Regions from separate parts of the Microbacterium sp. UMB0228 genome, predicted to be linked through region 1. Evidence: riboswitches for the same ligand, from Rfam matches in the RefSeq annotation. Region 1 holds a riboswitch; the other holds the start of a gene.
The links. Region 1 has a riboswitch for thiamine pyrophosphate ahead of thiM (hydroxyethylthiazole kinase). Riboswitches for the same ligand answer to the same signal wherever they lie in the genome.
Positions count from the first base shown of each region.

Region 2: another riboswitch for thiamine pyrophosphate. It lies ahead of CJ226_RS13060 (ECF transporter S component); the one in region 1 lies ahead of thiM (hydroxyethylthiazole kinase).

Region 1 covers NZ_PNFU01000003.1:611,234-616,088, reverse strand. The annotation lists gene CJ226_RS10445 (bifunctional hydroxymethylpyrimidine kinase/phosphomethylpyrimidine kinase) at 1-1,091, opposite strand, end outside; gene thiM (hydroxyethylthiazole kinase) at 1,088-1,936, opposite strand; TPP riboswitch at 1,927-2,020, opposite strand; gene CJ226_RS10435 (NAD-dependent epimerase/dehydratase family protein) at 2,028-3,008, opposite strand; gene pheT (phenylalanine--tRNA ligase subunit beta) at 3,313-4,855, opposite strand, start outside.
Region 2 covers NZ_PNFU01000005.1:168,809-173,663, reverse strand. The annotation lists gene CJ226_RS13070 (ABC transporter transmembrane domain-containing protein) at 1-585, shown strand, start outside; gene CJ226_RS13065 (D-alanyl-D-alanine carboxypeptidase family protein) at 637-2,127, opposite strand; TPP riboswitch at 2,205-2,314, shown strand; gene CJ226_RS13060 (ECF transporter S component) at 2,307-2,948, shown strand; gene CJ226_RS13055 (ABC transporter ATP-binding protein) at 2,948-4,402, shown strand; gene CJ226_RS13050 (energy-coupling factor transporter transmembrane protein EcfT) at 4,399-4,855, shown strand, end outside.

The DNA.
Region 1 (4,855 bases):
ACCTTGTGACCGACGAGCACCGCGAGCTCGGCGAGGTTCGGGGTGACCACGGTCGCCAGGGACAGCAGGCTCCGCAGCTCGCGCTCCGCGTCGGGGTGGAGCAGCCGATCCCCCGAGGTCGCGATCATGACCGGGTCGAGCACGACGATCGGGGGCTGTGTGTCCCGGAGCCACGCGGCGACCGTCCGGATCACCTCCACGTCCGCGAGCATGCCGATCTTCACGGCGTCGATGCGGATGTCGTCGGCGACGGCCTCGAGCTGCGCGCGCAGGAACTCCGCGGGAGGGACGTGCACGGCGCGGACGCCCTGCGTGTTCTGGGCGGTCAGGGCGGTCAGGGCCGCCATGCCGTAGCCCCCGTGCGCGGCGATCGCCTTGAGGTCGGCCTGGATGCCCGCGCCGCCGGACGGATCGCTGCCGGCGATGCTGAGCACATGCGGCACCGCCCGTCCGAGCCACCGCCGACGGAAGGCCGCGGCTGCAGCACGGGGGTCCACTGCCGCGCACAGCGCCGAGACCACCGCGATCCCGGCGGCACCGGCCGCGCGCAGCGCCGCCGTGTCGTCGAGGTCCACCCCGCCGATGGCGACGCACGGCAGCGCACTGCGCGCGGCGAACGCGGCGAAGCCGTCGATGCCGAGCGGGTCCGGATGGTCGGGCTTCGTGCGCGTGGGGCGGATCACGCCGACGCCGAGGTAGTCGACCGTCCCCGGCGGCAGCGGGGCGACCTCCTCGAGGTGCGCGGAGGTGTTCGCGGTCAGCCCGATCAGGGCCTCCGGGCCGAGGAGCTCGCGCGCGCGGAGCACCGAGGCGTCCGCCTGACCGAGGTGCACCCCGTCCACCCTGGCGCCGCGACGACGCGCCTCGACGGCCGCATCGAGGCGATCGTTCACGACGAGCAGCGCGCGGCCGTCGATGGCCGCAGACAGAGCGAGGAGCTGGTCGACAGTATCCTCGTCCGTCGCCTCCTTGTCGCGCAGCTGCACGATGCGGACTCCGCCGGCCACCGCCTCGCGGACGGTCGCGACCACCCCGCGTGCCCCGCACAGCGACCGATCGGTGACGAGGTACAGGGACAGGTCGACGGTCATCGGGTCTCCTCCTCGACGCGGGCGCGGGCCCGGAGATCCGCCGGGGTCACGGCGGACAGCGCATCGAGCAGTCCGACGGCGAAGCTGCCCGGTCCGCGGGAGGTCTCCGCCGCCTGCTCGGCCGCGACCGTGTAGACGAGGGTCGCCGCTGCCACCGCCGTCAGCGCATCGGTCCCGGTACCGCGGGACGCCCCGAGGAAGGCCGCCATCACGGCGCCCAGCGCGCAGCCGCCGCCCGTCACCCGCGTGAGCAGCTCGTGCCCGTTGGCGATGCGGATCACCCGTTCCCCGTCGGTGAGGAGGTCGACCGGGCCGGAGACGGCGACCACGGAGCCGTACCGGTCGGCGAGCTCGCGGGCCGCTGCGGCCGCCGCCTCGGTGCGGTCCGTCGCGTCGACGCCGCGGCCGCCGCTGCTGTGCCCGGCGAGCGCGAGGATCTCCGACGCGTTGCCGCGGATGGCGGTCGGGCGCCGCGCGGCCAGCTCGTGGGCCAGTGCCGTCCGCACCGGGAGCGTGCCGATCGCGACGGGATCGAGCACCCACGGCGTGGCGGCGGCGAGCGCTCCGGCCACGGCTTCCCGACTCGCCTCCCGCTGCTCCGGGGTCGGCGTCCCGAGGTTGACGAGGAGCCCCGAGGCGGCACCCGCGAACGGTCCGGCCTCGCCGACGATGTCGACCATCGCCGGCGCCGCGCCGAGCGCGAGCAGCACGTTGGCGGTGAACCCCGTCACGACGGCGTTCGTGAGGCAGTGCGTCAACGGCGGCGCAGCCCGGACCTCCTCCCGCAGCCTTCCCGCCGTGACGGCGAGGTCGAGGACGGATTCCGGACGCACAGGATCGCTCATTGCGACATCCCTTCGCTAGTACGAACTAGATCAGGTTCGACGGGTGTGATCTCAGCCGCGGATGCGGCACCCCGTGTCACTGCCTCGCAGTCTAGCGAGCGAAGGCGTCGAGCAGCGCCCGTTCCTCCGTCCGTGTCAGTCCGGCGCGGCGTTCCCGGTCCACGCCTCGTTCGCGCTCGTCAGCCACGACGCGTTCCACGGTCTCCTCGAGGGGGCGGAGCGTGCCTCCGCTGCGCCGGTACCGCGCGTTCGAGCGGGTCATGAATCCGCTCATCTCGGGCGGCAGCCACAGCGGCAGCGAGCGCGGCCCCGCCCAGTACGCGACGCCTTCCGCGACGAGACGCTCCTCCGTGCCGACGACGACCCGCCCGGTGTGCCCGGTGTGCCCGGTGGCCGCGCGCACCGTCCGAAGCACGTCCTCCAGCTCGCGCACGTCGCCGATCGCGTTCACGGCACCGGTGAGGGTGGCGGATACGACGAAGGCGGCGACGTCCTCGACATCGATGACCTGCGTCTTGCGCCCGTCGAGCGGCGGGAGCAGCACCGGCTCGTCCAGGGCCCGGAGGAACGCCGCCGCCCAGTAGCCGAAGCGGTCGCTCGGGTCGCCGTCGCCGATGATGAGGCCGGGACGGACGAGGATCGCGCGGTCGCCGAGGCTCTCCTGCACGGCGTCCTCCGCCGCGACCTTCTGCCGCGCGTAGTCGGCGTCCTCACCGGTCTGTGCCGCCGGGTGCCGCGGGGCCGATTCGTCCGTCCCGACCGTCTCGTCGTCGCGGTACACCGACATCGACGAGACGTAGGTCCAGCGCGACGCCCGGTCGCCGAGTGCGCGGACCGCCGCGGAGACGTGAGCGGCGCGGGAGGAGACGTCGACGACGTGGTCCCAGTCGGTGCGCGAGACGACGTCATAGGCGTCCTCGTCGTCGCGGTCGGCGAGCACGAGGGTCGCTCCCGGCGGCGCCGGGCGTCCGCCGCGGGCGAGGCAGGTCACCGACGCCCCCGCCCCCAACGCGTGCGCGGCGATGCGCCCCGACAGCCATCCGGTTCCCCCCAGGATCAGCACATCCGTCATGTGCCCATGTCATCAGGATCGACGACTCGGGGGAAGGGCCTCCGCTCAGAGCGGAGCGGCACAAACCACCGCGCGCGCACAGGCCCTCACGCGAACACAGGCCCTCACGCGAACACAGGCCCTCACGCGAACACAGGCCCTCACGCGAGTACAGGCGTCACGTGAGCACAGGCGTCACGCGAGTACAGGCGTCACGCGAGTACAGGCACTCGCGTGCGCACAGGCCAGGGGCGCTGCTGTCGCCTGATGCCGCGCGAACGCCTGATGCCGCGCGGCCTCAGAAGGAAGCCGCGCGGCATCGGGATCAGTCGCGGAGGGCGGCGCCGAAGCGCTCCGCGGCGACGGCGACGCCCGCCATCTTCGCCTCGGAGGCCTCCGCGGCGGTCAGCGTGCGGTCGCCTGCCCGGAAGCGCAGGGCGAACGTCAGCGACTTCGATCCCTCGGGCACGCCCTCGCCGCGGTAGTCGTCCACGAGCCGGACCGACTCCAGCAGCGCGCCGGCGCCCTCGACGAGAGCCGCGCGGACCTCGCCCGCCGGCACCTCGGCCGGCAGCGTGAGCGAGACGTCCTGCGTCGCGGCCGGGAACGTGGACAGCGATGCCGCCACGATGCGTCCTCCGGCGAGCGCGAGCAGCCGGTCGAGGTCGAGTTCCAGCACGGTGGCGCGGCCGGGCAGGTCGGCCTCCTCCGCGACGGCGGGATGCAGCTCGCCGACGTAGCCGACCTCCTCGCCGCCGGCGACCAGCGCACCGGTGCGTCCGGGGTGGAGGGCGGCGCGCTGCGTCTGTACGACGTCGATCTCGATGCCCGCGGCGGCCCCGATCACGCGGACCGCGTCGAGCGCCTCGACGAGTCCGGCGGCCTCGGCGGCACGCCCCGGCTGACGCGGCGACACATTGCCGGTCAGCAGCACCGCGACGTGGCGCTCCTGCGGGGGGATGGAGGCGTCGAGCTGGGCGAGCACCTCATCGGACGGCCGGACACCCAGCGGCGGGACCTCGGCGGTGCCGTACTCCACGCCGGGCTCCGGGACGAACACGGCCCCGGTCTCGAACAGCGCGAGATCCGTGAGCCCGCGTGAGATGTTGCGGTGCGCGGTCTGCAGCAGACCCGGGATGAGCGAGCGCCGCAGGAACGGCACCTGCCCGTCGAGCGGGTTCGCGAGGCGGATGCTGGGCAGGTGCTCACCGGACGCGGAGCCGTGCAGATCGTTCTGCGCCTCGGTCGTGAACGGGAACGCCGGAGTCTCGACGAACCCCGCGGCCGCGAGTGCGTTCGCCACGCGGCGACGCCCCTGCTGGTGGGCCGTGAGGCCGCGGCCGGACGGCGGCGTCGGCAGCACCGCGGGGATGCGGTCGAGCCCGTGGATGCGGGCGACCTCCTCGGCGAGCGTCCACTTGTCGGTGAGGTCCGGGCGCCAGGTCGGCGGGATGACCGTCCACCCGCCCTGGGGCCCTGAGCCTGTCGAAGGGCTGACCTCCGCCCCGATCGTCGTGAGCGCCCCGGTGATCTCGTCGTCGGTGTAGTCGACGCCGATCAGTCCCTGCACGAAGCCGCGCGGGAGCTCGATCTCGGCGACGAAGACCTCGGCGAAGAGCGCGCCACCCTCCTCCGTGAGCGTGCCACCCGCGAGCTCGACCATGAGGTCGGCCGCGCGTCGGGCCGCGACGAACGGGATCAGCGGGTCGACGCCGCGCTCGAAGCGCTTGGACGCCTCGCTCGGGAGCTTGTGCCGGCGGGCCGTGCGGGCGATGGTCGTCGCGTCGAAGGTCGCCGCCTCGATGAGCACGTTCCGCGTGGTGTCGCTCATCTCGGTGGTGCCACCGCCCATGACACCGGCGAGGCCG
Region 2 (4,855 bases), on a different contig from region 1:
TACGTCGACCGCTTCGTGCACGCGCTTCCGGACGGGTACGACACCGTGCTCGACGAGGACGCGTCGAACGTCTCGGCCGGTGAGCGGCAGCTCATCACGATCGCCCGGGCGTTCGTGGCGCAGCCGTCGATCCTCATCCTGGACGAGGCCACCTCGGCGGTCGACACCCGCACCGAGCTGCTGCTGCAGAACGCCATGGCCGCTCTCCGGCAGGGACGCACCTCGTTCGTCATCGCGCACCGGCTGTCGACCATCCGCGACGCGGACCTCATCCTCGTGATGGAGCACGGCGACATCGTCGAGAAGGGCACGCACGACGAGCTCATCGCCGCGCAGGGCGCGTACTGGCGGCTGTACCAGTCGCAGTTCGAGCAGGCGGCGACCGACCTCGACGCGGAAGCGGCCCTGACCGGGTCGTCTCCGGTCGTGGTGACGGGAGAGGCCGACGCCGAGGCTCGCGCAGAGGAGCAGGCGGCCGATGCCGTGGCGGGTGCCGCCGTCGGCGCCCAGCTTCCCGGGGCGGAGGCGGCCGCCGCGCAGGCGCTCCTCGACGACGGGGCGGACGGCGCGACGCCTCGTCCCTGACCGCAGAGCCACGACGCCCCCGCTCCGGACCTGGAGCGGGGGCGTCAGTCGTCAGGAGCGGTCCGCGTCGATGCCGAACAGCTCGAGGGGATGGGTGAGGCGCCACCACGGGCTCGGGCCGTCCACGTCTTCGGCGAGGACGAGTGCGGTCTCGGTGGTGTCGACGGGGCCGGCCGTGGTGAGGGTGCCGACGTCGCCGTCCGCCTCGCGCTGCTCGCCGAGATCGAACACAGCCGTCGCGGTCGCGCTCGCCCCGTTCCACAGCACCACATCCGCGTCCGCACCGGTCACGACGTCGACCTCCTCGCCCCAGGCGGTGCGGACACGTCCGACCACCGTCCCCGCCGGAACGGCCGGGCCCTGCGCCTGCAGCGCCGCCTCGGTCTGCGCGAACAGCGCGCGCGTGAGGGCGAGGCGCGCCTCGTCGTCCTCCTGGTTCAGTGCCGCGGCGTAGAGGCGGACCGTCGAATCCCCCACGGAGACGTCCTTGGCCGTCAGCAGGTTCCAGCCGACGAGCGTGCCGGTCTTGATGCCGACGACCCCGGGGTCCGCGAGCATGCCGTTCGTGTTCTCCACCGTTCCCGCCCCCGGCAGCTCGACCGACCGGGTGCCCACGATCTCCGCGAACACGGGGTTCTGCATCGCCAGCTCGCCGAGAGCCACGAGCGCCTCCGGGGTGGCGACGTTGCGCGCGTCGAATCCGGACGGCGTGACCACGGTGATGCCGGAGAGCCCGCGCTCACCGAGCCAGACCTCGGCGGCGGCCGCGAACTCGCGGTTGGATCCCCAGATCTCGGAGGCGAGTCGATCGATGTAGTTGTTGGCCGAGCCGAGCAGCGTGCCCTGCAGGAGCTGATACTCGGTGAGCACTCCGCCCACGGGCACATCCAGTGCGGACTGGTTGGAGATCCGGTAGTCCCAGTAGCGGATGCTGTCGGCGTAGGTGAAGGAGAACTCGGGGCCCTGCTCTCCGGGCGCGAGCGGCAGGCGGTCGAGCACCATGAGCGCGCTGACGACCTTGGTGATGCTCGCGATGCTGACCGGGGCGGTCGTGGACGCGGCCGTCGTCATCCCCGCGATGCCCACGGCGCCGTCGCCCACCTCCGGCCACGCGAGGGCAGCGGTGGGGGCGGCCACCGGGGTGACCTCCACGGCCTGGACGGTGGGGGCGACCTCGTGCAACGGCCAGAGCAGCGTGCTTCCGGCGTAGGAGGCGATGAGACCGGCGAGGACCCCGAGCGGGACGAGCAGCCCGGGGCCGGCGATCGCCGGACGCAGCGTCGCGTCGCGCAGCAGACCGGGGGCGGCCTCGGCGTCCGGGGTGGCGTCGAACTCCGGCGTCGAGGAGCCGGCCTCGACCACGCCCGTGTCGACCCAGGTCAGCGCGGTCGCCGGTGTCGAGGCGTCGGCCCACGCGACGGTCTCCGTCGTGTTCGCGGGCACCGGGTCGACGGTCTGCGAGGACGCGGGGGCGGAGTCTTCGGGCCGCGCGTCGACGCCGACGCCGCCGGACGCCTCTTCAGGGGGATCGGAAGCGGTCACTCGCTTACGGTACCGAATGCCGCCAGGAATCCGCCGTGCACGGCTCGGGACGCGCGGGCGGAAGACGCTAGGATCGACAGCACAACCACGGGAGTCCGGCGAGCCGGGCTGAGAGGGAGCGAATCGCGCTTCGACCGTCGAACCTGATCTGGGTCATGCCAGCGCAGGGAGGAGTTCACATGAGTACGTCCACGTCCGCATCCTCTTCCACGAAGACGACCGGCGCTCCGGCGCGCAGCTATCTGCGGTGGCGCATCGTCGACATCGTCGTCGCCAGCGTGCTCGGCGTCGCCGCCGGCCTGATCTTCCTGGCCTGGAACGTCGGGTACCTCGGCCCCAAGGCCCTGCTCGAGCCGCTGCTCCCCGGGCTCCAGGGGCTCCTGGACGGACCGTGGCTGTTCGCCGGAGTGCTCGGCGGCCTCATCATCCGCAAGGCCGGTGCGGCGATCTACGTCGAACTGCTGGCCGCCGTCGTCTCGGCGCTCATCGGCAACCAGTGGGGTGGCTTCCTCACGCTCGAAGCGGGCCTCGTGCAGGGTCTCGGCGCCGAGCTCGTCTTCCTGCTGTTCTTCTACCGTCGCTGGTCGCTGCCCGTCGCGATCCTCGCCGGTGCCGGCGCTGCGCTCGCGGGAGGCATCAACAACCTCATCCTCTGGTACGCCGGCTCCGGTCCCGCGTTCACCGTGATCTACCTCGTGAGCACCGTGCTCTCCGGCGCCGTCATCGCCGGTGCCCTGTCGTGGGTGCTCGCCCGCGGCATCGCCGCGACGGGAGCACTGGACCGCTTCGGGTCCGGGCGCGAGGCGCGCGTGCGCGTCTGATGGCGGCGCAGGTCGCTCCCGCGGTCGTCGAGGCGCGCGGCTGGGGCTGGCGGCATGCGAGCCGCCGGGCGTGGGCGCTGCGCGACATCTCGTTCCGCATCGAGCCCGGCGAGCGGGTTCTCGTGCTCGGGGCCTCCGGGGCGGGCAAGTCGACCCTGCTGCACGGCCTCGCGGGCGTGCTCGGCGGCGAGGAGGAGGGCGAGAGCGCGGGGGAGCTCCTCGTCGACGACGCTCCGGCGGTGGCGACTCGCGGGCGCGCCGGTCTCGTCCTCCAGGACCCCGATTCCCAGGTGATCCTCGCCCGCGCGGGCGACGACGTCGCGTTCGGGTGCGAGAACCTCGGCGTGCCGCGTGCGGAGATCTGGCCGCGTGTCGAGGCGGCGCTCGCTGCCGTCGGCCTCGACGTGCCGCTCGATCATCCCACCAAGGCGCTGTCGGGCGGCCAGAAGCAACGTCTCGCCCTCGCCGGCATGCTCGCGATGCGCCCCGGTCTCGTCCTCCTCGACGAGCCGACGGCGAACCTCGATCCGGACGGGGTGCGCGAGGTCAGGGAGGCGGTGGAGCGGATGCTCGCCGCGCACCCCGCCACCCTCGTGGTCGTGGAGCATCGGCTCGAGGTGTGGTTGCCGCTCCTCACCCGGGTCATCGTGCTCGGTGCCGGCGGGGTGGTCGCGGACGGCCCTCCCGCCGCGGTGCTCGGTGCGCAGGGGGAACGCCTGGCCGCGGACGGCGTCTGGGTGCCCGGCCATCCTCCCGTCGAGCCCCCGGCACCGCGGGCGGTGCCCGGCGAGGTGCTGCTGTCGGCCCGTGCACTCGCCGTGGCGAGGGTGAAGGGGCGTCCGGTGGCCCGCGGCATCGACCTCGACGTGCGGGCGGGCGAGGCCCTCGCGATCACCGGGCCGAACGGCGCGGGCAAGTCCACGCTGGGTCTGACCCTCGCGGGCCTGCTCCCGCCCGCGGAGGGGGCCGTGACCGCGGCGCCGATGCTCGCGCAGGGTGCCGATCCCGCGCCGATCCGCTGGGCGTCCCGCGACCTCCTGACCCGGATCGGCATGGTCTTCCAGGAGCCGGAGCACCAGCTCCTCGCCACCACCGTGCGGGACGAGCTCGCCATCGGCCCGCGCGCGCTGGGCGTCCCCGAGGACGAGGTCGAGGCGCGCGTCGACGAACTGCTCGCCCGCCTGCGCCTGTCCGCGCTGGGAGCCGCGAACCCGTACACGCTCTCGGGTGGGGAGAAGCGCCGTCTCACCGTCGCGGCCGCGATCGCGACGCGACCCCGGGTGCTGATCCTCGACGAGCCGACGTTCGGACAGGACGCCCGCACCTGGGCCGAGCTCGTCGCGATGCTCGCCACCCTGCGGGATGAGGGCTCCGCGATCGTCACCGTCACGCACGACCTCGACGTGGCGCGCGCCCTGCACGCCACCCGCTTCGCCCTGGGGGCGCCGGCATGACGGATCTCGCCGACACCCGCGCCCGCGCCGGCGTCGTGGCCCGGATCAACCCGGTCGCGAAGCTCGGCGTGAGCGCGCTCATCGCCGTGCCGTTGATCCTCACGCTGGATCCGGTGTCGGCGGGGATCGCCCTGGTGCTCGAAGGGGTGCTGTTCCTGTTCGCCGGCATCGGGTGGCGGGAGTTCTGGGTGCGCACCTGGCCGGTCTGGCTCGCGGCGCCGCTGACAGGGCTCACCATCGCCTTGTACGGCGAGACGAGCGGCACGGTCTACGTCGACTGGTTCGTGCTGCGCATCAGCGAGGGGTCGCTCGCGCTCGCCGTCGCCACGATGCTTCGGGTGCTCGCGATCGCCCTGCCCTCGGTGGTGCTCTTCATCACGGTCGATCCGACCGATCTCGCCGACGGCCTCGGGCAGATCCTGCGCCTGCCCGCCCGATTCGTGCTCGGCGCGC